3 regions of the Streptomyces sp. CRN 30 genome follow, and region 2 is predicted to be linked to each of the others. Evidence: riboswitches for the same ligand, from Rfam matches in the RefSeq annotation. Region 2 holds a riboswitch; each other region holds the start of a gene.
The links. Region 2 has a riboswitch for cyclic di-AMP ahead of UW392_RS55525 (transglycosylase SLT domain-containing protein). Riboswitches for the same ligand answer to the same signal wherever they lie in the genome.
Positions count from the first base shown of each region.

Region 1 (8,792 bases), on a different contig from region 2:
TCCGGTTCCGCCACCTGTTTCGCTCTCAGCGTGCCCCCTCCCCTTCGGGCGTACGTTCTGTACATTCTTTACGGAACGAACAGAGGGCCATTGGCAGAGGGCCAGAGGACCGTCGGAGGAGGCGCGCTCCATGGGCAAGAACGAACCGTCCGCCCGCTACGTCCTGCCGGAGTTCACCGAACGCACCGGCGCAGGGGTGCGGACGCTCGATCCGTACGCGAAGCTGCTGGCGGAACGGATCGTGTTCCTGGGGACCCCGATCGACGACCGCTCGGCGAGCGACGTGACGGCGCAGTTCATGTATCTCGAGCACGCGGCGCCGGACCGGGACATCTCGCTCTACATCAACTCACCCGGCGGCTCGTTCAGCGCGATGACGGCCGTCTACGACACGATCCAGTACGTCTCCTGCGACGTGGAGACCATCTGCCTCGGCCAGGCCGCCTCGGCCGCCGCGGTGCTGCTGGCCGGCGGGACGCCGGGCAAGCGGTACGCCCTGCCCGGCGCCCGCGTGCTGGTGCACCAGCCGTCGCTGCCCGAGCCGGTCGAGGGACAGGCGAGCGACCTCGCCCTCCGGGCCGACGAGTTGCTGCGCAACCGCGCGACGCTGGAGGGGATGCTCGTACGGCACACCGGCCGGAGCCCGGAGCAGGTGCGGGCCGACATCGAGCGGGACACGGTCCTGGACGCCGCCGGAGCCGTGGCGTACGGCCTGGTGGACCGGGTCGTCGAGAGCCGCAAGGCCTCCCGCGCCCTGCCCGGTGGGAGGTGAGCCGCCGGTGCTGCCCCCCGAACTGCCACCGCTGCCCGCGCTGACCCGTGCCGAGGCGGAGCTGATCGACCGGTACCTCGACGTGGTCGACCTGCTGGGCCGGATCAACCCGGCGCGCCCGGGCGACACCTACCGCGGACTGCGCGCCGCACAGGCCCTGGTGGGCAGGGCGACGGCCCTGCGCACCGCTCTCGAACTGATGCACAAGCGAGGGGAGAGCGAGTTGCACGCCCCGACCCTCGCACGCGCCCTGCGGGTGCTCGACGGCGAACGGCGCACCACCCGTGTCACCGTGCCACCGGAACCGGGCGGCTGACGCGGGTTCCCCACCACGGGAGTACGGCACGAGGGCCCGGCACGGGGCGCACGCCGCTCCCGTCGGCGCATCCGGCACGGAGCGCGCGCGGACCGGACCGCATACCCACGAACGGCCTAAGGGCCCGTCCTCCCCAAGACGCGCAGAAGTTGCGCACTCCGTCCGCACCAGGGACTCAGCCGCCGCGCCGCCCCTGGTGCGAGGACCTCGGCTCCCTCGGCCCGCGTCGCCGGAAGGGGCTGTCCACCCGAACAGGTGAGTGGTGAGTAACCCCACAAATCTCCGATTCCGCTCGGTGATTGCGACATTCGTGCGTCAAGATCCCTACCGACGACAAGCCCCCGCCGCAGCGGCGGGGCGGTCCGGGCGGACGCCGAGTCCTGCCACCGCACGGATGACGGGTCGACAGAAGTGGATCGGCAGGAGTGGAGGACCCGAGCACGACGGGCCGCCGGGACGAACACCGTTCCGAGTGGTCCTTGGGGTGAAGCCACGTCATGACGTGGCCGGGCTACTTCGCCAGCCCGAATCCGACAGGTCATCCTTCACAGGCGGCTGACGAAGGGTTGCGCATGACTGCGCTCAATCGTGTCCCGTCGCTGCTCGGCCGGGCCGGCACCGCATCGTTCCTCACCATCGCCGCCGTGGGCGGCAGCCTCGTGGTCCCGGGTGTCGCCACCCAGGCCGAGGCGACCTCGCCGGCGTCGAAGGCGCTGAAGATCGCGGCGTCGAAGCAGGGCGCCCCGTACGCGTGGGGCGCCACGGGCCCGAACCGGTTCGACTGCTCCGGGCTGACGCTGTACGCGTACAAGAAGGCGGGCAAGAAGCTGCCCCGCACCGCCGCGCAGCAGTACAACAAGACCAAGAAGATCTCCGCATCCAAGCGCAAGCAGGGTGACCTGGTCTTCTTCCACTCGGGCAAGAACGTGTACCACGTCGGCATCTACGCCGGGAGCGGCAAGCTCTGGCACTCCCCGAAGAGCGGGGACGTGGTGCGCAAGTCGAAGATCTGGACGAAGAGCGTCTGGTACGGCCGGGTGGCGTGACCTGCCCGGGGCGACGGCTTCCCGTGCCGTCGCCCCTCCTCGGTCCCGGCCCGGCACACCCACGACGTGCCTGGTGGGACGCGTCCCGTGCGGGCGTGACCACGCCCGGACGGGTTACACGTTCCCCCATGGCCGACCACCAGAGCTCGCACACGGGACGCAACGAGACGCCGCTCGAGAGAGCCGACCGCAACTTCATCGAGCTGCTCCAGGAACTGCGCGTCACCCAGACCGGGGTGCAGGTCCTCTTCGCCTTCCTGCTGTCGATGGCGTTCACCCAGCGCTTCGAGTCGCTGGACACCTTCCAGCTCGCCACCTACGTGACCACGCTGCTGCTGGCCCTGCTCTCGGCCATCATCTTCGTCGCGCCGGCCGCCCTGCACCGCTCCCTCTTCCAGCAGAACGCCAAGCCGCTGATCGTCCGGGTCTCCGACCGGCTGGCCACCGTCGGCATGGTGGTGCTGATGCTGGCGTTCACGGGATCGGTCACCCTCGTCGTGGACGTGGCGCTGGACCGCGGGGCCGGCATCGCCGCCGGAGCGGGCACCTTCCTCGCCTGCACGGGCCTGTGGGGCGTACTGCCCCGCCTGGTCCTCCGGTCGGGATCCCGCGACGACGCCGACGAGACGTCCGCCGGGGCACCGGAGACGGTGTCGTCGTCCCGGGGACCGCGCGAGCCGATCCACTGACCCCCCGCCGCCCGGGCCCGCTCAGGGGTCCTGCTGCCCGGCCGCCGTCAGCGGCGGCTGCGCCGACGTCACCCAGGGCAGTTCGATGGCCACCGTCTTGCCGCCCTCCCGGGTGGGTCTCATGCTCAGTCTGCCTCCGCACTCGGCGGTCAGCCAGCGGATGATGACCATGCCGCGGCCGTTGTCCTGCTGCACGGCCGCGGGCAGCCGTTTCGGGAACCGCGGGTGACTGTCGGTGACACCGATGTGCAGGTGCTCGTCGCGGTCGAGCGCGATGTCCACGGTGAACGTGGGCGACTGTCCGAAGGTGTGCTGGACGGCGTTGGTGGCGAGTTCGGAGACGATCAGCCGTACGGTCTCGCCGATCTCGGCGTCGCTCGGCAGGCCCCATTCGGACAGGACACCGGCGACATAGGTGCGGGCCGCGGAGACCGAGGCCGGGTCGCTCGGCAGAGTGACGGATGCTTCCTGGTGGTCTGCCATAACCACGTCGTCCCTTTCCCACGAGACCGCCGGTCCGCCACGGAAGGAAGGATTCGGGTACGGTCCCGGACTGGTGCTTCGCGCCAGATTGCCATCACTGAGGGTGCTCGCGGCACCGATCCGCCAAGATGTGCATATATCTGTCGCTCGAAGCGGTGAACTCTCCGACGACCGACCGTATTTGGGCGGCCCCATTGGTCCATCCTCTACCGTCGCCCCGACACCGCGGCCGGGCGGAAGGAGAGACCCATGCAATACGGTCCTGCGGTGCGCCGTCGCAAGCTCGGTACCGAACTGCGCCTGCTGCGCTGCCGCTCCGGCCTCACCAGCATCGAGGCGGCCCGGCTCGTCGGCTGGCACCAGTCGAAGGTGAGCCGGATCGAGACGGGTTCCAGCGGGGTGAAACCGGCCGACGTCCGCCGGCTGCTCGACGCGTACGGGGTGGCGGACACCGAACTGCGCGAGCTGCTGCTGGCGTTGGCGGGCGGCGAGGACGGCGGCGGTCGGCAGAACTGGTGGCACGCCTACCGTGGGGTGCTGCCGCCGACGTACCGCGATTTCATCAGCCTCGAGTCGCAGGCCGGCGGGATGTGCACGCTGGAGACCTCGGTGGTGCCGGGCCTGCTGCAGACGCCCGAGTACGCCCGTGCGGTGACCCGGGCCACGCTGGAGGGGCTGGCGGACGACAAGCTGGACGCGCTGGTGGAGGTGCGCATCGCACGCCAGGACGTGCTGCGCGCGGACCCGCCGCTGCGGCTGGACGCCGTCCTGGACGAGGCGGTGCTGCGCCGGCGGGTCGGCGGGCCCGAGGTCATGGCACGGCAGTTGCAGCGGCTCCGGGAGGCGGCGGCGCTGCCTCAGGTAAGGCTGCAGGTATTGCCGTTCACCGCGGGGGAACACATCGGCCTCACCGGTCCTTTCGTCATCTTCTCGTTCTGCAACACGGCCGATCTGGACGTTGTCGTGCTCGACCACTTGACGAGTAGCCTCTACCTCGAACGGAAAGAAGACCTCCAGGCCTATGTGGAGGCCTTCAACGCCCTTCGCTTCCACGCCCTTTCGCCCGAGGAATCGTTGGATTACATCGCCGGGATAGCCGCCGGCGCATAAGGAGGCACCATGTCAGCTCTGCCTCGTCATGTCCCTTCGAGCACCGCGCTGCACGATGTGCAATGGCTGCGCAGCAGTCGCAGCACGGGAATGAACAACTGCGTCGAGACGGCGCGCCCGCATACCGGCTCCCGCGCCGGTCTGGTGGCCGTCCGCGACTCGAAGAACACGACGGGACCCGCTCTGCTGTTCACCCCCGAAAGCTGGGAGGAATTCATCTCCGCGCTCCGGTGACAAGTGACTTCCTGTCACCCGTCACCGCCGGGAATCTCGACGCACGGCCGTGTCACGCCGACTCACGGCCGCGTCCCGCAGATCACCGCGACGGCCCGGTCCAGCTGCCCGTCGGTGAGATCCGCCCGGGCGGTCAGCCGCAGCCGTGACACCCCGTCGGGCACGGACGGTGGGCGGAAGCAGCCGACGGCGAGACCTGCCGCCCGGCAGTCGGCCGCCCACCGTACGGCCCGCTCGGGCGAAGGGGCGCGTACGGACACCACGGCGGCGTCGGGCCGCACGGCATCGAGGCCCGACGCCGTCAGCCGGGTGTGCAGCTCCGCCGCCACCTCCCGTGCCCGGGCCGCGCGCCCGGGTTCCCGGCGCAGCAGCCGCAGCGCGGCCAGGGCCGCACCGGTGGCCGCCGGGGCCAGGCCCGTGTCGAAGATGAACGTCCGGGCCGCGTTGACCAGGTGGTCGATCACCCGCTCAGGGCCGAGCACCGCCCCGCCCTGGCTGCCGAGCGCCTTCGACAGGGTGACGGTCACCACCACGTCCGGCGCGCCGGCGAGTCCGGCCGCGTGCGGGGCGCCCCGGCCGCCGTCGCCCAGGACGCCCAGCCCGTGCGCGTCGTCGACGATCAGTCCGGCGCCGGCCCGGCGGCAGACGGCGGCCAGTGCGGCGAGGGGGGCCGCGTCGCCGTCCACCGAGAAGACCGAGTCGGAGACGGCCACGGCCGGACCCGGATGCGTGCCGAGCGCCCTGCCGACGGCTTCCGGATCGGCGTGCGGGACGACCTGGGTGATCCCCCGGGCCAGCCGGCAGCCGTCGATCAGGGAGGCGTGGTTGCCCGCGTCCGAGACGAGCAGCGAGCCGTCCGGTGCCAACGCGGTCACCGCGGCGAGGTTGGCCGTGTACCCCGAGGACAGGACGAGGGCCGCCTCGGAGCCGCAGAAGCCGGCCAGCTCGCGCTCCAGTTCGCCGTGGAGTTCGGTGGTGCCGGTGACCAGCCGGGAGCCGGTGGCCCCCGCGCCCCACCGGCGGGCCGCCCCGGCGGCGCCCGCGACGACCTCCGGGTGCCGGGCGAGCCCCAGGTAGTCGTTGCTCGCGAGGTCCAGCAGCGAGGACGCGGCGGGGCGGGGCCGCAGGGTGCGGACGAGTCCGGCGCGCCGGCGGGTGCGTGCCTGCTCGTCGATCCAGCCGAACGCCATGGGTCCTCCGGGCCTGCGGGGCGGGTGACACGCCTGCGGCCGGTGTGCCGACGGCGCCGTTTGTGCACAGTGGACAGACACTAGCCATCCGGCGGCCCGACCGCAGTAGTGGCGATACCCACATTCCGGACGGCCGCCGTTGTGCGATCCCTCCTTGGCCCGGGGCGCTCCCGTACGCCAGGATCGCCTTCCATGGACCTGCTGAGCACACTCGTGGACAAGGGGCTCCGGCGCGCGTCGCCGACCCGCGGAGAAGCGCTGGCCGTCCTGGCCACGTCCGACGACGACCTGCTGGACGTGGTGGCCGCCGCCGGCCGGGTGCGGCGGCACTGGTTCGGCCGGCGGGTGAAACTCAACTACCTCGTCAACCTCAGGTCCGGACTCTGCCCCGAGGACTGCTCCTACTGCTCCCAGCGCCTCGGTTCGACGGCCGGCATCCTCAAGTACACCTGGCTGAAACCGGAGGAGGCCGCCGATGCGGCGACCGCGGGGCTGGCGGGCGGCGCCAAGCGGGTCTGTCTGGTGGCCAGCGGCCGCGGCCCGACCGACCGGGACGTCGACCGGGTCTCCGAGACGGTACGGACGATCAAGGAGCGGAACGGGGACGTCGAGGTGTGCGCGTGCCTCGGCCTGCTCTCCGACGGCCAGGCCGAGCGGCTGCGCGCGGCGGGCGCCGACGCCTACAACCACAACCTCAACACCGCCGAGGCGACGTACGGCTCCATCACCACCACGCACACCTACGCCGACCGTGTGGACACGGTGCACAAGGCGCACGCGGCCGGGCTGTCCGCCTGTTCCGGGCTCATCGCGGGGCTGGGCGAGAGCGACGAGGACCTGGTGGACGTGGTGTTCTCGCTGCGCGAGCTGGACCCGGACTCGGTGCCGGTCAACTTCCTGATCCCGTTCGAGGGCACCCCGCTCGCGAAGGAGTGGAACCTCACCCCGCAGCGGTGCCTGCGCATCCTGGCGATGGTCCGGTTCGTCTGCCCGGACGTGGAGGTGCGGATCGCGGGCGGCCGCGAGGTGCACCTGCGCGGCATGCAGCCCCTCGCCCTGCACCTCGCCAACTCGCTCTTCCTCGGCGACTACCTCACCAGCGAGGGCCAGGCGGGCCGGGCGGACCTGGAGATGATCGCCGACGCCGGGTTCGAGGTGGAGGGCACGGAGCGGGTGACACTGCCGGAGCACCGGACGGGTGGCTGCCGGCCGGCGGGCGGCGGCTGCGGCTCCGCCCCCGCCGCCCCCGCCGCCGACGTGCCGGAGACCGGTGAGGCCCGTACGGACCTCGTCGCCGTGCGCCGCCGGGGTGCCGGGACGGATCTCGCGCCCAATGCCTGAGCCGTCCGCGCCCGGCCTCTCCCTGTCCGCGCTGCTGGAGCTCGACCGGCGGCACGTCTGGCACCCGTACGCCTCCCTGCCCGGCCGGCACGAGCCGCTCGTCGTCGAGTCGGCGAGCGGTGTACGGCTGAGGGTCCGGCGGGCCGCGGGGGACGGCACCGAACTCGTCGACGGCATGTCGTCCTGGTGGGCGGCGATCCACGGCTACGGCCACCCGGTGCTCGACGAGGCGGTGCGCGAGCAGCTGGCGCGGATGAGCCACGTGATGTTCGGCGGGCTCACGCACGAGCCCGCCGTGCGGCTGGCGGAGCGCCTCGTCGGCATCACGCCCGAGGGTCTGGAGCACGTCTTCCTCGCCGACTCGGGCTCGGTGTCGGTCGAGGTCGCGGTCAAGATGTGCCTGCAGTACTGGCGTTCGCTCGGCCGCCCCGCCAAGCGGCGCCTGATGACCTGGCGCGGCGGATACCACGGCGACACCTGGCAGCCGATGTCGGTGTGCGACCCCGAGGGCGGGATGCACGGGCTGTGGCGGGGGGTGCTGCCCCGGCAGGTGTTCGCGGACGCGCCCCCGGCCGCGTACGAGGAGGCGTACGCGGACCGGCTGCGCGAGCTGGTCGCGTGCCACGCCGACGAGCTGGCCGCGGTGATCGTGGAGCCGGTGGTGCAGGGCGCGGGCGGGATGCGGTTCCACTCCCCCGCCTACCTGCGGGTGCTGCGGGAGGCCTGCGACGCGCACGACGTGCTGCTGGTGTTCGACGAGATCGCGACCGGGTTCGGGCGCACGGGCGCGCTGTTCGCGGCGGAGCACGCGGGGGTGACGCCGGACGTGATGTGCGTGGGCAAGGCGCTCACCGGCGGCTACCTGACGATGGCGGCGACGCTGTGCACCTCGCGGGTGGCCGAGGGGATAGCGCGGGGCGAGGTGCCGGTGCTCGCCCACGGGCCCACCTTCATGGGCAACCCGCTGGCGGCGGCCGTGGCCTGCGCCTCGATCGACCTCCTCCTCGGCCAGGACTGGCTCGCCGAGGTCAAGCGCATCGAGGCGGGGCTCAGGGAGGGGCTCGCCCCGGCGGCCGGTGCCCTGGGCGTGCGGGACGTCCGCGTCCTCGGTGCCGTCGGGGTCGTACAGCTGGACCACGAGGTGGACGTGGCGGCGGCGACGCGGGCCGCGGTGCGCGAGGGCGTGTGGCTGCGGCCGTTCCGCGACCTCGTCTACACGATGCCGCCGTACGTCGCGCGGGACGAGGACGTGGCACGGATCGCGCGCGCGGTGTGCGCGGCGGCGCGGGAGGGGTGAGGGGCATGAGGGGCGTCCGGGAGGGTGACCGCGGGGAGACGGCCGGGTGATCGGGCCGGGGGTCCTGGTGGTCACGGGCACCGGCACGGAGGTCGGCAAGACGGTGGCCACGGCCGCCGTCGCCGCGGTGGCCGCCGCGGCCGGCCGTACCGTCGCCGTGCTCAAGCCCGCGCAGACGGGCGTACGTCGGGGCGAGCCGGGCGACGCGGATGAGGTGGTCCGCCTGGCCGGTACCGTGACGGCCCGCGAACTGGTGCGCTATCCGGAGCCGTTGGCCCCGGCGACGGCCGCCCGCCGCTCAGGGCTCGCTCCGG
Region 1 covers NZ_JAVRHI010000550.1:3,052-11,843, forward strand. The annotation lists gene UW392_RS63705 (ATP-dependent Clp protease proteolytic subunit) at 131-772, shown strand; gene UW392_RS63710 (hypothetical protein) at 780-1,088, shown strand; cyclic di-AMP (ydaO/yuaA leader) riboswitch at 1,450-1,657, shown strand; gene UW392_RS63715 (C40 family peptidase) at 1,661-2,134, shown strand; gene UW392_RS63720 (DUF6328 family protein) at 2,263-2,823, shown strand; gene UW392_RS63725 (ATP-binding protein) at 2,845-3,306, opposite strand; gene UW392_RS63730 (helix-turn-helix transcriptional regulator) at 3,556-4,416, shown strand; gene UW392_RS63735 (DUF397 domain-containing protein) at 4,426-4,650, shown strand; gene UW392_RS63740 (8-amino-7-oxononanoate synthase) at 4,713-5,840, opposite strand; gene bioB (biotin synthase BioB) at 6,033-7,181, shown strand; gene UW392_RS63750 (adenosylmethionine--8-amino-7-oxononanoate transaminase) at 7,174-8,478, shown strand; gene bioD (dethiobiotin synthase) at 8,528-8,792, shown strand, end outside.
Region 1: it holds a riboswitch for cyclic di-AMP, as region 2 does, so the genes downstream of both, UW392_RS63715 (C40 family peptidase) here and UW392_RS55525 (transglycosylase SLT domain-containing protein) in region 2, are expected to answer to the same signal.

Region 2 (9,994 bases):
TTGTCGCGGCCGGAGAGGAAGCCGTAGAGGGCCGGGCCCTCGATGAGGGCGCCGACCCCCGGCAGTACGGTGCGGGCGGCGCGCGGCATGGGGCGGCCCAGGACCCGGGCGGTGCCGGAGGTGGGTTCGATCAGCCCCATCAGCATGCGGATGGTGGTGGTCTTGCCGGAGCCGTTGGGTCCGAGGAACCCGAAGACGCTGCCCGCGGGGACGGTCAGGTCCAGGCCGTCCACGGCGAGCTGTCCGCCGCGGTACCGCTTGGTGAGCCCGCGGGTGTCGATGACGGCGTGCTCCGCGGCGGGCCCCTCGCCCATCGGCTCCCTCACTTCGTCGTACGGGCCCGGCCGCGCGGTGCTCCGGCGGCCGGGGGTCGGGTCACTTCGCGGCGTCGGCCGCCTTCACCAGGGCGTCCTTGGTGACGGTGCCGACGTAGACGGTGCCGTCGTCGGTGATCAGGGCGTTGACCAGGCGGGTGCTGAACACCGTGCCGGTGCCGAAGGTGCCCTTGACCTGGTCGCCGAGGGAGTTCAGGAAGCCGCCGAGATCGCCTTCGGCGCCGGAGGCGGTCATGCCGCCGGAGCCGGTGTCGAAGGTGGCGATGGAGTTCCAGCCCTCGCCGATGACCTTGAGGTCGTCGAGCCCCTCTCCCTTGGCCTGTCCGTCGCCCTTCTCGTGCCGCCCGTCGCTCTGTCCGTCGCTCTGTCCGTCCGTGTGGTCGAGCGCGTCGCCCTCGGTGACCTTCGCGCCCTTGGGCGGGGAGAAGTCGAACGTCGACGCGGCGGGCTTGGCGAAGTCGACCTGGGTGAAGCCCGCGTCGACGACGGCGGCGCCGCCGCTCGCCGGGCTGAGCGTGAACTTCAGCGGCACGCCGGTCTTCGCGTCCACGGCCACGGTGATCGAGCCGATCGTGGAGCCCTTCTGCCGGGGCTCGACGACCAGGCGGTAGGCGTCGCGGCCGGCCACCTGGGCGGTGCCGTCGACGGTCACGGAGGTGGTGTCGTCGACCGCCTTCAGGGCCTCCTCGGCGAGGTCCTGCGGGGTGGCCGGCACCTCGTCGCTCCGCTCGTCGGCGTCTCCCCGGGCGTCCTGGCCGGCGACGGTGGAGTGGTAGACCTCGTTGGACTCGCTGTCGTAGCCCCAGACGTCGTCGCCGTTGTGGATCAGGCTGTACTCGGCGGCGTCGCGGAGCAGCGACACCTTCTGCCGGTCGGGGCCGTCGGCCGCGACGCGCAGGGTGTGGGTGCCGGAGGCCAGCTCGGTGAGTTGGGCGGTCGGGTCCGCGGCGGAGCCGTCGTCCGAACCGCCGGTCCCGCCGGAGGTCGGGCCACCGGATATCAGGCCGCTCTCCAGGCCGCCCAGGTCCGGCAGTCCGAGGTCGGTGCTGATCTTCACGGTGCCGGAGAGCTGCTGCGTGTCCGACGCGGCGATCTTCTCGATGAGTTGCTGGGCCGTGATGTCGGGCAGGTCGGGGTCGCCGGAGTCGGCGAGGGCGGGGACGAGTCCGATCGTCGCCGCCGCGACACCCATCACGGTGACGGGGACGACGTACCGGGCGGCCCTGCGCCGCCTCGTCCCGCGCTCCTCGGTCTCCCCGGCGGCCGTGCTGCCGTCGGATTCGTACGGTGCCATGTGCCCTACCTCCGTCGTCGGCGGCGGCTGTTCGCGACGTCGTGCCGGTCCACCCTGAGCCGCCATTCTCACCCGAATCGGTGAGGAGTGGTTGTTTTCCGCGATGCTCATCTGACCAAATCGGCCACGGGGGCGCGTCAGCCCCGGGGCTCAACTCCGCGTACTGCTGCGGTATGACGCGACCCCGCGGTCAGGGGGGCGTCCCGTAGGGGGCGGCAGACCGACCCACACAGCGAACCGACGGCCGGCGCGGGCGGGCGGACGGCCGGAGCGGGCGAACCGACGGCCGGCGCGGACAGACACTCGGCATGGGCAGGCACCCGGCAGGAGCAGGCGCCCGGCGCGGGCAGATATCCGGAGGTGGTCAGATATCCGGTGGTCGTCAGATATCCGGTGGTGGTCAGCCCGCCCGGTGCACCACCGCGTCGCACAGCTCCACCAGAGCCGTCTTCGCGTCGCATTCCTGGAGCGGGGCCAGGGCCGCGCGGGCCTCCTTCGCGTAGCGCACCGTGTCGCGGCGGGCCTGCTCCAGGGCGGGGTGGGCGCGCAGCAGCCGGAGCGCCTCGGCGTGGCGCGCGTCGTCGGTGAGGTCGGAGGCCAGCAGCTCGCACAGGGCGAGGTCGTCGGGGAGTCCCAGCCGGGCCGCCCGCTCCCGCAGCCGCAGCACGGGCAGCGTGGGGATGCCTTCCCGCAGGTCGGTGCCGGGGGTCTTGCCTGACTCGTGGGAGTCGGAGGCGATGTCGAGCACGTCGTCCGCGAGCTGGAAGGCGACGCCGAGCCGCTCGCCGTACTGGGTGAGGACGTCCACGACCCGCTCGTCCGCCCCGGACATCATCGCGCCGAACCGGCAGGCGACCGCGACGAGCGAGCCCGTCTTGCCGCCGAGCACGTCCAGGTAGTGCTCGACCGGGTCCCGGCCGTCCTGCGGTCCCGCGGTCTCCAGGATCTGTCCGGTGACCAGCCGCTCGAACGCCAGGGCCTGCACGCGGACCGCCTCCGGCCCGAGGTCGGCCAGGATCTGCGAGGCCCGCGCGAAGAGGAAGTCACCGGTGAGGACCGCGACGGAGTTGTCCCAGCGCGCGTTGGCGCTGGGCACGCCGCGCCGCACGTCCGCCTCGTCCATCACGTCGTCGTGGTACAGCGTGGCGAGGTGCGTCAGCTCCACGACGACCGCCGAGGGCACGATGCCGGGGGCGTACGGGTCGCCGAACTGGGCCGAGAGCATCACCAGCAGCGGCCGGAACCTCTTGCCGCCCGCCTTCACCAGGTGCTGGGCGGCCTCGGTGATGAAGGGCACCTCGCTTTTGGTTGCCTCAAGCAACCCTTCCTCGACAGCCGCCATTCCGGCCTGGACATCGGCTTCCAGAGCCTGGTCCCGCACGCTCAGCCCGAACGGCCCGACGACGGTCACGAGGGGTCTCCTGTCTGCTGGTGTCTACCGGCGGTTACACGGCTTGTCGATAGGTCGCTGCCATCACTCAAGTCAGCGTATCCGGTCACGTTTCGATCACCGATAGCGCCCACCGTTACAGGCCGGTCCCTATCGGATCATGAACCGTATGTTTTTGATCAGGTGATATGAGCTGACATTCGGCGACTCGCCGGGGACTCCCTCGGGCGGCCGAGACCCACCGAAGTCCACCACTCCTCCCAACGCCACGCGACCCGGGAACGTCACCCATTCGGCACGCAAACCCCTGTTCCCTCGCCCGAGTGAGTACCGGCCGATCAGCCGACTGACCTATTGGCTCACCTTTGAGACTGATGCCCGATTTACCCTACTTGTTCATGCCCGTGAGTTGACTCACGCCGCCACCCCTTCCCCCGCGTGGCCCCCGAACACCCCCATCCCGTTGCGCCGCAGGCGAGTTGACCGTTCACGATCGAAAAGGATCAAGCACCCCAAATGCCTCAGACCAAGGTCAACAGGCACGTTATGTGAATCCCGCACTTGTTCCGGACATGTGCCGTCGCATACGTTCCCGGCCTGTCGGGAGGACGCCGAATCCTGCCACCACCCGACGCACACACATCCGACTCACTTCACGGCAGGAGCGGGGGACCCAGGTAAGTCGCCGCGCCGGTCACCGACCGGAGCGGCTCGGGGTGAAGCCGCGCTCACTCAAGAGCGCGGCCGGGCACCTCCCCGCCCGAACCCGACAGCTCACCTCGCAGGCGTAGGAGAGGACCCACCATGCCTGCTTTCGGCCTTCGGCGCCCCGCCGTGACCACCCGCCTCACCCGCAAGATCGCCCTCGCCGGCGTCGGTGCCGCCGTACTGGCGCTCCCGGTCGCCGGTGCGACCAGCGCCTCCGCCGCCCCGGCCGCCGACTCCACGACGGCCACCACCACGGCCGCCATGACCGCGGCCAACGGCTACAGCAACAACCTCGACGGCTGGATCCGCCAGTCGCTCGACATCATGGCCGACAAGGGCATCCCGGGCACCTACAACGGGATCTACCGCAACATCATCCGGGAGTCGTCCGGCAACCAGTTCGCGATCAACAACTGGGACATCAACGCCATCAACGGCACCCCGTCCAAGGGCCTGCTCCAGGTGATCAAGCCGACCTTCGACGCCTACCACGTCGAGGGCACCTCCTGGGACCCGTACGACCCGGTCGCCAACATCACCGCGGCCTGCAACTACGCCGCCGACCGGTACGGCTCCATGGACAACGTCTACAGCGCGTACTGATCCCCCGGCCTCCCTGGGGAACCCCTACGGAGCGGGAAAGAGTCGTTCGAGGACGACGGCCACGCCGTCGTCCTCGTTCGACGTCGTGACCTCGTCGGCGACCGCGCGCAGCTCCGGGTGGGCGCCGGCCATGGCGACCCCGCGCGCCGCCCACGCGAACATCGGGATGTCGTTGGGCATGTCGCCGAAGGCGATCGTCCGCCGGGGGCCGAGCCCCAGACGGTCCGCCGCCAGCGCCAGCCCGGTCGCCTTGGTGACGCCGCACGGCTGCAACTCCACCGTCCCCGGCCCCGACATGGTGACCGTCGCGAGCGAACCGACCACCGCGCGGGCCGTCGCCGCCAGCTCGTCGTCGGACAGCACGGGGTGGCGCAGCAGCACCTTGCTGATGGGCGCCGACCACAGGTCGTCGCGGCGCCCGACCCGCACCGCGGGCAGCGTCGGGTGCGGCATCAGATAGCCGGGCTCGATCAGCGTGAGCCCCTCCACCCCGTCCTGGTCGACGGCCGCGTGTACCTGGCCGACCTCCGCCTCGATCTTGCCGAGCGCGGTCTCCGCCAGTTCCCGGTCCAGGGTGACCGACCACAGCAGCCGGTCCGTGCCCGCGTCGTACACCTGCGCGCCCTGTCCGCACACCGCGAGCCCCGTGCTTCCGAGACCCCGCAGCAGCTCCCGTACGCGCGGCGCCGGCCGCCCCGTCACCACCAGGTGGTACGCGCCCGCCCGCGCCACCCGAGCGAGCGCGGCCCGCGACCGCTCGGAGACGGTGTCGTCGCCGCGCAGCAGCGTTCCGTCCAGGTCGGTGGCGACGAGTGCGTAAGCGGTGGGCTCCATGATCAGAGAATACGGACACCGGAGGCCCCCGACTCACCCTCGTACCGCGCGCATACCGCGCGCATACCGCGCGCCCGCCGCACGCGCACCACGGATGTACTGCGGGCGCCGTCCGACACATCTGTCCGAAACCTGTCGCAACACCGGCTAAAGGCGGTTAAAGCGCTGTGCACCAGTTGGCAACAACATGCTCCGCTCTCTACCCTCCGGGCGGCCCCAGGGGTACCTTCCTTCTGTCCAGGGGGACTTGATCGGGGGGTCGGGTTGAGCAGCGGACGCATTCGTGTGCTGAGGCCGGGGGAACTGGGCGAGGGGGACCGGGAGCACTGGCGTGAACTGCGCGCCAAATCGCACGCCCCTCGCAACCCCTTCATGGAGCCGGAGTTCACCGAGGCCGTGGGCCGGGTCCGCCCCGGAGCGCGGGTGGCGGTGGTGTACGAGGGCGACGAGACCGCCGGTTTCCTGCCGTACGAGCGCGGGCCGCTGGGCCAGGGCCGCGCCATCGGGCTCGGTGTCTCGGACTGCCAGGGCGCCGTACTGCGCCAGGGCCCGCCGCCCGACACCCGGCAGCTGCTGCGGGCCTGCTCCCTGTCGAGTTTCGCCTTCGACAACCTGGAGGCGGACCAGCCGCTGTTCACGCCGTACGCCGCCGAGTCGTACGCCTCGCACGTCATCGACGTAGCCGCGGGCTACCCCGCCTACGAGCGGGACCTGCGCACCCGGTCGCCGAAGTTCCTGAAGACGACGCTGGCCAAGGAGCGGCGGCTCGGCCGCCAGGTCGGCGACGTCCGGTTCGTGTTCGACGAGCGCGACCCGGCCGCGCTGCGCACGCTGATGGCGTGGAAGTCGGCGCAGTACCGCAGGACCGGCCGCCGCGACCGCTTCGCCCAGCGGTGGATCACCGGCCTCGTCGACTCGCTCGCCGCGACCCGCACCCCGGAGTGCACCGGCACGCTCTCCGTCCTCTACGCCGGTGGACAGCCCGTCGCCGCGCACTTCGGCCTGCGCTCGTCGACCGTCCTGGCCTGCTGGTTCCCGGCGTACGACATCCAGGTCGCGAAGTACTCGCCAGGGCTCGTGCTGCACCTGCGGATGGCCGAGGCGGCCGCCGCCGAGGGGATCGGCCTGCTCGACATGGGGCGCGGCGCGGCCGAGTACAAGGACTCGCTGAAGACGGGCGAGCTGCCCGTGCACGAAGGGGCGGTGACCCGCCGGGGAGCGGGCGCCGCCCTGTACTGGCTGGGCCGTGAGCCCGCGCGCCGCGCCCAGGGGTTCGTCCGGGGGCGGCCACGGCTGGCCTCGCTCGCGGCCCGGACGCTGAAGGGCGCGGCGCGGCTGCGCAAGGCGTGAGACAGCGGCGGGTGCCGGCCGCCGGTCCGCCCGGCCGCCGGCGCCCCCGCGACGACCGACGCGACGACCGACGCGACGACCGAGGGGGGAGGCGCATGTTCGGGACAGCGCGTGCGCGACAGGAGACGGAACGGGAGATAGCGGAGTTCCTGGGCATCGAGCCGGTGCAGGTGGCCGAGCTGGAGCTGGGGGACGGCGACGGGGGCGAGGAGGTGTCCCTCAGACCCGGGCCGGGCAGCCCGCCCGTGACCCCGGGCGAGGTCTTCGTCCTGGTCCGCCGGGCGGGCCGCCCGGTGGGCACACTGCTCGGCCGGGTGCCGGAGGGCGCCGACCCCGCCGAGGCGCTGGCCGGCCTCGCCCGGGACCTCGTACCACCGCCCTCGTTCTCGCCACCGCGACCGCCCTCGCCCTCGCCACCGCGACCGCCATCGCGCTCGTCTCCGCTGCCGCTGCCGCTGCCGCCGGACGAACGGCCGTCCGGCGCCGGATCGTCCCCGGTGCCGCCCTCCGCGAGCATCGTGGTCGCCACCCGGGAGCGCGCCGGGCAGCTGGCCCGCGCCCTCGACTCGCTGCTCGCCCAGGACCACCCGGACTACGAGGTCGTCGTCGTCGACAACGCGCCGGTGACCGACGAGACCCGGGAGCTGGTCGAACGGAAGTACGGCGAGCGGGTGCGGTACGTGCGCGAGCCGGTGCCCGGACTCGCCGTCGCCCACAACCGCGGACTCACGGCCGTACGCGGCGAGGTGGTCGCCTTCACCGACGACGACGTGGTCGCCGACCCGCGCTGGCTGGCCGAACTGACCACGCCGTTCGCCGCGGACCCGGGGCTCGGCTGCGCCACCGGACTGATCCTGCCCGCGCGGCTGCGCACCCCCGCCCAGGTGCTGCTGGAGAGCCACGGCGGCTTCGCGAAGGGTTTCACCCCGCGGACGTACGACCCGGCCGACCCGCCCGCCGGCGAACCGCTGTTCCCCTTCACCGCGGGCCGCTTCGGCTCGGGCGCGGGCATGGCCTTCCGTACGGCGGTGCTCCGCGGGATCGGCGGCTTCGACCCGGCGACCGGCGCGGGCACCCGCGCCCGCGGCGGCGACGACCTCTACGGCTTCGTCCGCGTCCTCGCCGACGGCCACCGCCTGCACTACACCCCGAGCGCGCTGGTCTGGCACCACCACCGGGAGACCTGGCGGGACCTGGAGACGCAGGCGTTCGGCTACGGCGCGGGGCTCACCGCCTATCTGACGGCGGTCCTCGTCAACCGCCCGGCCCTGCTCCCGGCGTTCCTCTCCCGCCTGCCGGGCGGCCTGGCCCACGCCCGCGCGCTGACCGCCGTACGCGACGCGTCCGGCGACGGGGAGGAGGCGGGGCGCGCGCCCGGCGGGCACGACGACCGGAGCCATCCGTGGCCCCGCCGGCTCTCCCGGCTGCAACGCCGGGGCATGCTGTACGGCCCCCTCGGCTACCTCCGCGCCCGCCGTGCCCTGCGCACGGTACGGCTGGGGTCGCGATGAGCGCCGCGGAGCGGAACGCGCGCGGGGCCGGCGTGGCCGACGGCGACGGGCCGCGCGAGCACGTGCCGGTCTTCCTCTACCACGCGGTGATGGACGATCCGCCCGAGTGGATCGCGGAGTTCACGATGAGCCCGCGGCAGTTCGCCGCGCACCTGGACGCGATCGTCGACAGCGGCCGTACGCCGCTGACGATCGGCGCCCTGGCCGACCACCTCGCCGGGCGGGCACCACTGCCGCCCCGGCCGGTCCTGCTGACCTTCGACGACGGCTTCGCCGATCTCCCCGGCCCGACCGCGCAGGCCGTGGTGGACCGCGGCCTGACCGCCACCGCCTACCTCACCACCGGCGCCATCGCGCCCGGCGGCCGCAGTCTGCTGCCGCCCGCGCCGATGATGACGCTGGACCAGGCGGCCGTACTGGAGGACGCCGGTATGGAGATCGGCAGCCACACCGTCACCCACGCCCAGCTGGACACGCTCTCCACCCGGGCCCTGGGCCACGAACTGAACTCCTCCAAGTCCGTCCTGGAGGACGCCCTCGGCCATCCGGTCGTCCACCTCGCCTATCCGCACGGGTACAACAGCGCCAAGGTGCGGTCCCTCTCGGCGCGGGCCGGTTACGAGACGGCGACCGCCGTGCGGCACGCGCTCAGCTCGGACCGGGACGAGCGCTACCGCATCGCGCGGCTCATCGTCCGCCGCGGCCATACCGTCGCCGACGTCCAGGGCTGGCTCGCGGGCGAGGGCGCGCGGATCGCGCCCTACCGCGACGGCCCGAAGACGGTCGCCTGGCGGTGGTACCGGCGGGGCCGCGCGCTGCTGCGCGGCCCCGAGTTCGCGGGCTGACCCGGTCCCGCCCGGTCCCCTACTTCAGCGGCTGGTTGAAGTAGGGGTCGGCGACCGCCTCGCGCAGGCTGTGCCAGGCCGTGTCGCCGGCCACCGCGAGGTCGCAGTGCGGCCCCGGGTCCCGCCAGTTCCACTGCAACGCGGCCTTGACGCCGTCCAGTTCCTTCACGACCCGGGGCACCTGCGCGTACCAGTCCGCCTGCCGCTCCGGCCGGCCGGGATCGTCCGCGCTGCCGAACTCGGACAGCATCAGCGGCTTGTCGTCGGCTATGTGGGCGCGTATCCAGTCGTGCGTGGCGTGCTGGGTCTGCGCGAAGCTCAGCCAGTCCGCCTTGTGGCAGCGGTAGTAGTTGTACTGGTTGTAGCCGATCCAGTCGACGTAGCCGTCACCCGGGTAGAGCCGCTCGAACAGGTCGGCGTGGTTGAGGTAGCCGGTGATGACCCACGTCCACACCACGTTGTCGACACCCAGGTCACGGAAGCGGTCGTGGATGTGCCGGTAGGCGCGGACGTACTCCTCGGGGCTGCCGCTGGCCGGGGTGCGGGTGTCCATCTCCAGGTCGAAGGAGAGGAACACCTTCTTGCCCGTGCGCTCCCCGTACTCCTTGATCCGCCGCGCCTGGACGTCGATCACGGAGTCGTCCAGGTCGCCGTCGGCTATCTGCTTCCAGGTCGGCTGCTGCTCCTTCGTGCCGCCCCACCACTTGCTCTCCCAGGAGAGCAGCAGCATCCGGGTCTCGCCGACGCGCTGCTCCTGCTCGGTCAGCAACTGGCCTTCCAGCCGGCTGTCCGTGACCGCGGACATGTCGTGGTACGTGTACACGATGTCGAGTTTGCGGCCGACGTTCTCCTCGTAGGCGTGGACCTTCTCGGCCAGGTCGCTCTTGTCGTGCTGCACGAACGCGCCGAACCAGGCGCCGCACGGCGGTTCGAGCAGCTCGGTCGGGCGGCACTCCTCGCCCTGGCCGGACGGCCGCGTACCGCCCTCGTCCGCCGGGCCCGAGGTGTCCCGCAGGACGAGCACCGCGAGCAGCAGGACGAGGGCGACCGTGGCGGAGGTGAGCACCGTACGGCGCCTGCCGCGCCCACCGGAGCGCCAGAAGGGACGGTGGGGGCGGTACGGG
Region 2 covers NZ_JAVRHI010000491.1:47,804-57,797, forward strand. The annotation lists gene UW392_RS55510 (ABC transporter ATP-binding protein) at 1-314, opposite strand, end outside; gene UW392_RS55515 (DUF2092 domain-containing protein) at 376-1,629, opposite strand; gene UW392_RS55520 (polyprenyl synthetase family protein) at 2,030-3,040, opposite strand; cyclic di-AMP (ydaO/yuaA leader) riboswitch at 3,655-3,820, shown strand; gene UW392_RS55525 (transglycosylase SLT domain-containing protein) at 3,824-4,330, shown strand; gene UW392_RS55530 (HAD family hydrolase) at 4,355-5,164, opposite strand; gene UW392_RS55535 (GNAT family N-acetyltransferase) at 5,450-6,514, shown strand; gene UW392_RS55540 (glycosyltransferase) at 6,610-8,025, shown strand; gene UW392_RS55545 (polysaccharide deacetylase family protein) at 8,115-8,870, shown strand; gene UW392_RS55550 (glycoside hydrolase family 26 protein) at 8,890-9,994, opposite strand, start outside.

Region 3 (9,994 bases), on a different contig from region 2:
AGGACGGCGTCGACACGCTCGGTCGCCTCCGCGCCCCCCTGCCGCCGGGCGGTCACCGACCAGCCCTCGCCGTCCTTCGCGACCCGGACGACCTCGTGGCCGAAACGCACCGCGTCGAGCAGGCCGGGCTCCGCGGCGTACGAGCGCAGGTACGCCTGTACCTCGTCCTGCGTGGGGAAGTCGGCGGTGAAGGCGGGCGGGTGGTCCGAGAACGGCATGCTCATGCGCGAGCTCTGCATCCGGACGCCCGCGTAGGCGCCGCCGGACGCGGGGTTCCAGATGCCGCCGATGTCCTCGTGCTTCTCGAAGCAGACGACGTCATGGCCGTCGGCGAGGGCCTGCTTGACGCAGGTGAGGCCCGCGGGACCGGCTCCGATCACGGCTAAGCGCATGTGGGCTCCTGGCACTGTTGCTTGGGTTCGGGGGTTCGGGGGTTCGGGGGTGTGTGTGGTGAGAGTGGCGTGAGTGGGTGACGCGCGCGGGGGTCGGACACCGGGCGGGGACCGGGCCGGTGCCGGGCGACGCGGCGAAGAGGCGCGCGGTGGCGCGGGCGCACCGGAGCGCCGGGCGCGGGCTCCGGGCGCGTGCCGTCGGTCAGATGAAGGGGTCGAAGTCCTCGAGCAGCTCGACCGGTACGGGACGCCCCGGGAGCAGCGCGATCTCCTGGTTGGTGGCGTGCCGGGCGCACACGAAGCGGCAGTCCTCGCGGGGGTCGATCACCGTGGTGTCGGCCGCCGCCCACATGTCGGCGAAGCTCATGTCCGCGATGTCGCCGATCCGCCCCTTGGGGTTGCCCCGGTGGTAGGGGCAGACGAAGACGCCGGTGGGCGTGACGGTGGTGCGCAGTTCGGTGACCGCGCAGGAACGGTACTCCTTGGGCTGCACGGGGTCGGAACCACGGCGCACCGCCTGCCAGTTGGAGGAGTGCAGTACGTGGAAGGAGTCGTCCTCCAGCTCCCGCAGCCGGGCGATCTGCTCCTCCACCGCCTCGATGTCCTCGGCCCGCTGGTTGACCGTGTAGTGGTCCTCGTCCAGCATCGCCTTGACCTCGAAGTAGTCACAGCCGATCTCCCGGGCGAGCAGGCCGGCCCGGTACACCTCGTCGTAGTTGGAGTCGGTGACCCCGCCGTCGTCGTCGAAGCGCTGCATGAGCAGGAACGAGTAGCCGAGCCGGCCCTGCTTGCGGGAGGCGAGCAGCCGCATGTTCTCGATGACCTGGGGGAAGGCGCTGCGCTTGCCCCGGCTGGGGCGGAAGGCCTGGAAGGTGTCCGCGCTCCCGGCGTCCACCGAGACCCGTACCCAGGACAGCATCGCGGCGAGCTGGTCGATGTGGCGGTGGATCTGGGTGCCGTTGGTGACCAGGCCGAGCTGGATGCCCGCCCCGTGGAGCACCTCGATGATCCGGCCGATGGCGCGGTGGAGCAACGGTTCCCCGCCGCCGATGAGGATCACCGCGCGGACCTCCGAACCGGCCAGCTCGTGGGCGAGCCGGACGATGCGGTCCTTGTCTATCTGGCCGTGGTGCAGCACCTGGGAGCTGATGCACTCCGGGCAGGCGAGGTCGCACACGGTCGTCGGGTCGAGGTCGACGACGAGCGGCGAGGACAGCCGCTTGCCGCCGGCGACGTCCAGGGCGGAGGGGTACACGGAGCGCTGGTAGAGCTTGCCGACCAGGTCGAGGTTGCGCTCGACGAACGGGGTGCCGAGGGTGGTCCCGGGCTGCGCGAGCGGCTGGGCGGAGGGCTGGGCCACGGGCTCTGCGACGAGCTGGGCGACGGGTTGGGCGTCAGGCTGTGCGGAGGTGCGGTCAGGCATACGTGCGGTCACTTTCCGGTTCGACGAACGAGGGTCGGACGGACGGCGCAGGAACAGCCGTGGCAGCGCGACGGAAGCGCGGGACCGCGAGGGCGGCCGCGCAGCGCAGGAGCGAGGAAGGAGTCCGCGGAGGCGGGCGCGCGGGCGCCGGGCCGGAGCGGAGGAGCGCGAAGAAGGAAGGAGAGGAGAAGAGAGGGGAGGAGCGTCGAGTGGTGAATGGGAGCGCTCCCAAGAAGGTGACCGAATGGTGAAGGTGTGTCAACCGGCCATCGGGAACTCGCCTCGGCCGTCGGCCTGTTGGCTGAAATTCGCACTACTTGACACGGTGGAGGGGAGGGGCAAGCCTTTGGGAGCGCTCCCACCCGCAGGTGCAGTGGCGGGCGGGGGCGTTCTACGTCACTCACGTCCCCAGGAGGGTGGAGCGGATGACCGCTGCGAGCACCGAACCCGTGGCAGGCGAGCCGGTGGCCGGCGAACCCATGACCGGTGAGTCCCTGCTCGGCGAGGCCGTGAACGGGCTGCCCGCCGACTTCGTCTGGGGCGCGGCCACGTCCGCCTACCAGATCGAGGGGGCCGCCGCGGAGGACGGCCGCGCCCCGTCCGTATGGGACACCTTCAGCCATACGCCGGGCGCGGTGGCCGGCGGCGACCACGGCGACGTGGCCTGCGACCACTACCACCGGATGCCCGAGGACGTCGGGCTGCTCGCGGGTCTCGGCCTGGACGCCTACCGCTTCTCCGTCTCCTGGCCGCGCGTCCAGCCGGGCGGCAAGGGGCCGGTCAACGCGCGCGGCCTCGCCTTCTACGACCGGCTGGTCGACGAGCTGCTGGACAAGGGCATCACCCCCTGGGCCACCCTCTACCACTGGGACCTGCCCCAGGAGCTGGAGGACGCGGGCGGCTGGCCGGTCCGGGACACCGCGTACCGCTTCGCGGAGTACGCCGGGATCGTGGCCGACGCCCTGGGCGACCGGGTGACCGACTGGATCACGCTCAACGAGCCGTACTGCTCGGCGATGCTCGGCTACTACCAGGGGGTCCACGCCCCGGGCCGCACGAGCTTCCCCGACTTCACGAAGGCGGCGCACCACCTGCTGCTCGGCCACGGGCTGGCCGCCCGGCAGGTGCGGGAGCGGGCGGCACGGCCGCCCCGGGTCGGCATCACCTTCAACCCCGTGGTCGCACAGCCCGCCTCGGACGCGCCCGAGGACGTCGAGGCCGCCCGCCGGGCCGACGCGGTGGGCACGCGCATCTACCTCGACCCGGTGGTGCACGGCCGCTACCCGGAGGACCTGCTCGCCGACCTCGCGCCGTACGACGCCCTGCCGCCGGTCGAGGACGGTGACCTGGAGACCATCGCGCAGCCGCTGGACTTCCTCGGCGTGAACTACTACTTCCGCAACGTCGTGAAGCCCTCGGACGAGCCGCACGGCTACCGGTCGGTGCAGCAGACGGACCGCCCCTCGACCGCGATGCCGTGGGAGATCTACCCGGAGGGCATGACCAGCCTGCTCACCCGCCTCACCCGGGAGTACGGCGACCTGCCGCTGTACATCACGGAGAACGGCGCCGCCTTCGACGACACGGCCTCCCCCGTGGACGCGTCGGGGCGGATCCAGGACGCGGACCGCATCGCCTTCCTCGCCGACCACCTCGCGGCCGTCGGCAGGGCCCGCGCGGCGGGCGCGGACGTCCGGGGCTACTTCTGCTGGTCGCTGCTGGACAACTTCGAGTGGGCGTACGGCTATGCCAAGCGCTTCGGTCTCGTCCACGTGGACTACGCCACGCAACGGCGCACGCCGAAGGCGAGCGCCCTGTGGCTGCGCGACGCGGCGAGGGCGTGCCGGGCGGGCGACGGGGGCGCCCCGGTCCCGGTGGAGTAGGTGAACCACCGGGGGAGACGCCTGGGACAAACCGGGGGAGACGCCTGGGACAACACCAAGGGCCGGAATCCTTGTCGGATTCCGGCCCTTGGCCTTCAGTAGCGGGGACAGGATTTGAACCTGCGACCTCTGGGTTATGAGCCCAGCGAGCTACCGAGCTGCTCCACCCCGCGTCGGTGAAACCAGTGTACGTCATCGACGGGGTGGCGAGCACATCGGTCCTCAGGGGGCGAGCAGGTGACGGTTCGGCGCGGTCGCCCGGCCCTCGAACTCCGGGAGGACGAGCACGTCGGCGCCCGCCGCGGCGAGCAGCCCGTTGCCGTCGGCGTCCACCACGAACGTGCCGGGCTCGCGCCAGGCGGTGACCACCCGGCGTACCCCGGCGTCCAGGATCAGCCGGGCGCAGGGCGACGGGCGGGAGGCCCGGCGGGCGCAGGGCTCCAGGCTGCTGTAGACCGTGGCGCCGGCCAGGCGCGGATCGGCGGGGTCCAGCTTCGCCAGGGCGGCCTCCTCGGCGTGGACCACGGGGTCGCCGCCCTCCCGGGAGTGGCCGCGGGCCAGCTCCGTACCGTCGGCGGCGACGACCACCGCGCCCACGCTGAACGCGGTCCGCGAGGGCGGGCAGTCGGCCGCCAGTTCGCACGCGAGCGCCAGCCACTGCCGGTCGGCGGCGGACGCCGACGTGCCGGTGCCGGGCACCGTGGGGGCGTACCGCAGGAGCACGACGTCACCGATCGGCCGGGTCTCCAGCAACCGGAGCCGGCTGCGCGGGCCGCCGGGGTACGGTCCGGTGCCGAACATCCGGGGGGCGTCCGGCTCGCCGACGAGGAGGGGGGCCACGACGAGCTGGAGTTCGTCGGCGAGGCCCTGCCCGAGCAGCTGGGTGTGGATGCGCCCGCCGCCCTCCACCATGAGGCGCCGGACGCCGCGTGCGGTGCCGAGGTGGTCGAGGACGGCGCGCCACTCCAGGTCGGGGCCGACGGGGACCACGTCGGCCGGCAGTCCGAGGCCGCGCAGCCGCTCGGCGCCCCGGTCGGTCGTGTAGACCGCCTTCTCGCCGCCGGTGTGCCAGAACCGCGCCGCCGGGTCGAGGTTCCCGGCCGCGGTGACGGTGACCTTCAGCGGGTACTCCGGGAGGCCGGCGGCGACCCGGGCCGCGCGCCGGTCGGGCGAGTTGACCAGGAGGCGGGGGTTGTCGGCGCGCAGGGTGCCCGCGCCGACGAGGATGGCGTCGCTCGCCGCCCGCACCTCGTCGACCCGGTCGAAGTCGGCCGCGTTCGAGAGCAGCAGCCGTTCGGGTCCGGTGTCGTCGAGGAAGCCGTCGAGGGAGACGGCCGCGGACAGCAGGACGTGGGGGTGGGGCATGGGCGTACTCCTGTGGTCATCCCGCTCGTGCGGATGCGACGCTGCCGGAACGCTGGTTCAACTTTTAAGCAATTACTACACTGTCCGCATGACGACCCGCTGGCTCACCGCCGAGGAACAGCGTGCCTGGCGCGCGTACGTCGCCGCCTCGCTGCTCCTGGAGGACGCGCTCGACCGGCAGCTCCAGCGGGAGGCCGGCCTGCCGCACCTGTACTACACCGTCCTGGCCTTCCTCTCCGAGGCACCGGAGCGGCGGCTGCGGATGACCGATCTCGCCGAGGCGCTGAAGATCACGCGCAGCAGGCTCACGTACGCGGTGACGCGCCTGGAGAGGGACGGGGCGGTACGGCGCGAGGAGTGCCCCTCGGACCGGCGGGGCAGTGTCGCGGTGCTCACGGACGAGGGGCAGGCGCTGCTGGAGCGAGCGGCGCCGGGGCACGTCGACACCGTGCGCCGGGCGGTCTTCGACCACCTCACGGCGGAGCAGGTGGAACAGCTGGAGCGGATCTGCCTGAGTGTGGCGGAGGCCGTCCAGGGCGACGGACCGCGGGCCGTGCGGCCGCCCGACGAACTGCCGTGGCGCAGGAGGTCCTGCCCTTCCGCGTGACGGGGTGCGCCTGCCGTGGCTCACTCCGGACGGTCGCCGGTCGGTCACCCGAACTGGTTGCTTGAACTTTAAAGCAGAGCTAGAGTCCTGTGCGCCGCCGTGCTTCAAAAGTGAAGCAAGGACCCGCTGCAACGGAGACCCGCATGACCGACCTCCCCGTCGCCACCCCGCGCGCCCGCGTCCGGGTGCCGCTGCGCTTCCACGACGGCTACTCCGTCGACGCCGAACTGGTCACCTTCCACGGACTGGCCGACGGCCAGGAGCACGTGGCCGTCGTCCTCGGCGAGCTCGCGCCCGGCGCGACGCCGCTGGTCCGGCTGCACTCCGAGTGCCTGACCGGGGACGTCTTCGGCTCGGCGCGCTGCGACTGCGGCCCGCAGCTGCGGGAGGCGGTGGAGCGGATCGCCGACCGCGGCGGAGTGCTCCTCTACCTCCGTCAGGAGGGCCGGGGCATCGGTCTCTACAACAAGCTCGACGCGTATGCGCTCCAGGACGAGGGCCTCGACACCTACGCCGCCAACGCGGCCCTCGGCCTGCCCGAGGACGGCCGGGACTACACCGCCGCCGCCCAGATGCTGCGGGCGCTCGGCCTCGACGGGCTCGACCTGCTCTCCAACAACCCCGACAAGGCGCGGCAGCTGCGCGACCTGGGGGTCGAGGTCCGTGACCGCGTCGCCACGGGCGTCTTCACGACCGACCACAACGTCCGGTACCTGCGGGCGAAGGTCCTCCAGACCCAGCACACCCTGCCGCTGGCGGAGTTGACGATGCCGGCGATGCCGACGTCGTCGCCGGCGCTGACCGGCCTGACGGAACGCACGGCGGGCTGACCGGGCCGCGAGGCCGTCACCAAGCGTGTCCGGGCGACTCCCGCCGCATAACAACTGACGCACCATCAGAAACTTGGATGTTTCCCGGCCGGAGGCAACTCGCCCGATTTCCGCATGCCATGACCCTTTGGTCCGGCGCGAAAGTCGCAACGATCACATGGAACTGCTTGGAATACGGCCTGCGCGTCTATTAACGTTCGATAACGCAGCGCGGTAGTCCCAGCCGTCACAAGAGACGGCTCCGTGCGCACGCGCCGAATCCCGCAAGGGAACCGGGGAACCACCAATTGGGGTGAATCGTGCGGATATCGCCGTGGAGACACGGCCGGTATACGCGCGTAGGAGACCTTCCTGTTCCGAACCCGTCAGCTAACCCGGTAGGCGAGAAGGAAGGAAAGGAGTACGCCTACGTGGCGTCCAACCGGCCTGCGACCGAAACTCCGGTCGACCCCTTCATGCCGAGCCAGAAGAACGGCGACACTTTCGGCTACGGCACCTACAACGGTGAGAACGAGGGTCCCTGGCAGGAGTGGAACCCCACGGCGGACTCCGTCCGTCCCGTGCGCGGCCGGCACCGCGTGGCCAAGCAGCGCGGCGGTGGACTCGCCCGCAGCTCCACCGTTCTCGGCGTCGGCGTCATAGCCGCGGTCGGCGCGGGCGGCATGGCCACCGCGCAGACCGGCAAGCCCCCGGTGTCCATATCGATGCCCGACCTGCCGAACGTCGGATCGGTGTTCGCCGCCGACACCGACGAGGAGCCCCAGGGCTCCGCCACCGCGCTCAGCACCGCCGGCCTCACCGTCGCCGACGGCGAGCAGGGCACCTCGGACGCCGGCGAGGTGCTGCGCGCCCGCATCATGCAGCAGGCCGAGTCGCAGCAGGACCAGGTCGACGCCGCCGCCGCGGCCGCCGCCGAGGAGAAGGCCGCGCTGGAGGCCGCCGAGCGCGCCGCCGAGGAGCGGAAGGCCGCCGAGGAGAAGGCCGCCGCCGAGAAGAAGAAGGCGGAGGAGGAGGCCGCGAAGAAGGCCGAGGCCGAGCGCCTCGCGAAGCTCGCCCGGCAGTTCGTGCTCCCGACCTCCTCGTACACCATCACCTCGACCTTCGGTCAGGCCGGCGCCTACTGGTCCTCCGGCTACCACACCGGCATCGACTTCGCCGCGCCCACGGGCACCCTGCTCAAGGCGGTCCACAGCGGCACGATCACGCAGGCGGGCTACGACGGCTCGTACGGCTACAAGACCGTGCTCACCCTCGACGACGGCACCGAGATCTGGTACGCCCACCAGTCCTCGATCAGCGTCAGCGTCGGCCAGAAGGTCGCGACCGGCGACGTCATCGGCCGCGTGGGCGCCACGGGCAACGTCACCGGCGCCCACCTGCACATGGAGGTCCACCCCGGCGGCAGCGGCTCGGGCATCGACCCGATGGCGTGGCTGCAGAGCAAGGGCCTCAACCCCTGACGTCACCCCTGGCGTAGCTCCTGCGGGCTGCTCACTGTTCACGATTCTTCGGCCGGACGTACGCAATGCGTACGTCCGGCTCGGACGTTGAAGTGAAGCATGACTTCTCTTCGCAAGCTCGGCTCGTCCGACCTCGAGGTGTTCCCGCTCGCCCTCGGCGGCAACGTCTTCGGCTGGACCGCCGACGAGGCACGGTCCTTCGCCGTGCTCGACGCCTACACGGCCGCCGGCGGCAACGCCGTGGGCGATCTGACGCTCACCGACGAGGAGCTCGCCCGGCTCACGGAGGCGTCCGAGGCACGCTGACGGCGCCGGTGCGGCAGGGGCCGTGTCCCGCGAGCGGCGGCTGTCCGCGTGACGTCTACGACCGGTAGGGGTTGTGGTCGTGCGCGGAGTGCGTGCTGTACGCGGGATACGGCTCGGGCCCGGAGTGGGGCGCGACCGGGCCGGGCTGGTGCACCGGTGCGTAGCCGTAGCCGTACCCGTACCCGTGGCCATGGGTGTGCGCGTACGCCGGCCAGGCCGCCGCGGGGCCCGGTGCCACGGCCCGCGCCGCGTAGCCGAACGCCGGCCGCGCGATCTCCCGGCGCCGCCACAGCTCGAAGAGCAGTTCCCGTTCCCGTACGACGAAGTCGGCGCCCGCCCGGCCCCGGCGCCCACGGCGCCGCAGGAGGGCGAGCGAGGTCGCGTACGTCTCGTACTCGGTGACCGCGCGGGCCGCCGCCGGGCCCCCGTGGTGCCCGGCGTGGTCGCGGGCCAGCCGCCGTGCCCGCAGGCTGCCGAGGGCGTACGGCTCGGCCGGCGTGAGCCAGCCGGCGGCCACGTAGGCGGGCAGTTCCTCGCGCACGGTCCGCAGCTCCCGCTGCCGCGCCCAGATGACCAGCCAGGTCAGCAGTCCGAACGCGGGCATCATGAAGGCCGTGTACACCGCGATGAAGCCGAACTGGCCGAAGGTCGTCGAGCCGTTCCACAGGGCGTGCAGGCCCATCGCCAGCAGCAGTCCGGTGAGCGGGAGGAGGACGCGGCGGACGCGCTGCCGGTCCGCGGCGAGCGCCGCCATGCCGAAGCCGATGCCCGTGAGCACCGTGAACAGCGGATGCGCGAAGGGCGACATGATCACGCGGACGAAGAAGGTCGCGGCCGTGACGGAGGCGATGCCGTCCACGCCGCTGAGCCGGTCGGTCCCGAAGGCCGTGCCGAGGTAGAGGATGTTCTCGGTGAAGGCGAAGCCGGTCGCGGTGACCCCGGCCGTGACCGCCCCGTCCACGATCCCGGTGAAGTTCCGGCGGCGGAAGAGGAAGACCAGCAGTATCGCGGCCGCCTTCGCCAGCTCCTCCACGACGGGCGCTATGACGGTGGCGCCGAGGACGTCCGCGCCGGACGGGTCCGCGGTGGTCGTCGCTATCCAGTGGACCGCGAAACTGTTCGTGACGATGGCTATCAGCGCGGCCGCGCACGCGCCCCAGGCGAAGGCGAAGAGCAGGTTCCGCCAGGGTCCGGGCGCGACCCGGTCCAGCCAGCGGAACGCGGTGATCAGCAGGGGGACGGGCAGCACCGCGAGGGCCAGCCCGACCAGGAAGCCCTCGGTGCCGGTCTGCTCGCGGACCAGGGCGAGGATGACCAGGCCGGAGAGCGCGAGCAGGGCGATCAGCGCGCCGTACCGCACTCCCTTGCGCTGCCACCAGCGCGCGGGGCCCCGCAGGAGGCGCGGGCGCCCTGCGGGGGCGGTGGGACCGCCGGGGTCGTCCGTCGGGTACGGGGGGAAGGTGGCCACGGCATCGACCCTAACGAGGGAGGGGCTCCTTGTGCTGTACGCGCCGGAAGAGCAGGTCGTTCACCACATGACCCTTGTCCAGTCCCTGGCCCTCGAAACGGGTCAGCGGCCGGAACGCGGGGCGTGGCGCGTACCCGCCACCGGGCTGCGTGTTCTCGAAGTCCGGGTGCGCCGTGAGGACCTCGAGCATCTGTTCGGCGTACGGTTCCCAGTCGGTCGCGCAGTGCAGGAGCGCCCCCGGCCCGAGCCGGGTCGCGGCG
Region 3 covers NZ_JAVRHI010000017.1:15,679-25,672, reverse strand. The annotation lists gene UW392_RS02075 (FAD-dependent oxidoreductase) at 1-392, opposite strand, end outside; gene UW392_RS02070 (radical SAM protein) at 595-1,815, opposite strand; gene UW392_RS02065 (GH1 family beta-glucosidase) at 2,241-3,698, shown strand; tRNA gene UW392_RS02060 (tRNA-Met) at 3,798-3,871, opposite strand; gene UW392_RS02055 (dihydrofolate reductase family protein) at 3,921-5,063, opposite strand; gene UW392_RS02050 (MarR family winged helix-turn-helix transcriptional regulator) at 5,152-5,670, shown strand; gene UW392_RS02045 (GTP cyclohydrolase II) at 5,814-6,500, shown strand; cyclic di-AMP (ydaO/yuaA leader) riboswitch at 6,743-6,899, shown strand; gene UW392_RS02040 (M23 family metallopeptidase) at 6,911-7,960, shown strand; partial or broken gene UW392_RS02035 (aldo/keto reductase) at 8,060-8,203, shown strand; gene UW392_RS02030 (PrsW family intramembrane metalloprotease) at 8,322-9,734, opposite strand; gene trmB (tRNA (guanosine(46)-N7)-methyltransferase TrmB) at 9,745-9,994, opposite strand, start outside.
Region 3: it holds a riboswitch for cyclic di-AMP, as region 2 does, so the genes downstream of both, UW392_RS02040 (M23 family metallopeptidase) here and UW392_RS55525 (transglycosylase SLT domain-containing protein) in region 2, are expected to answer to the same signal.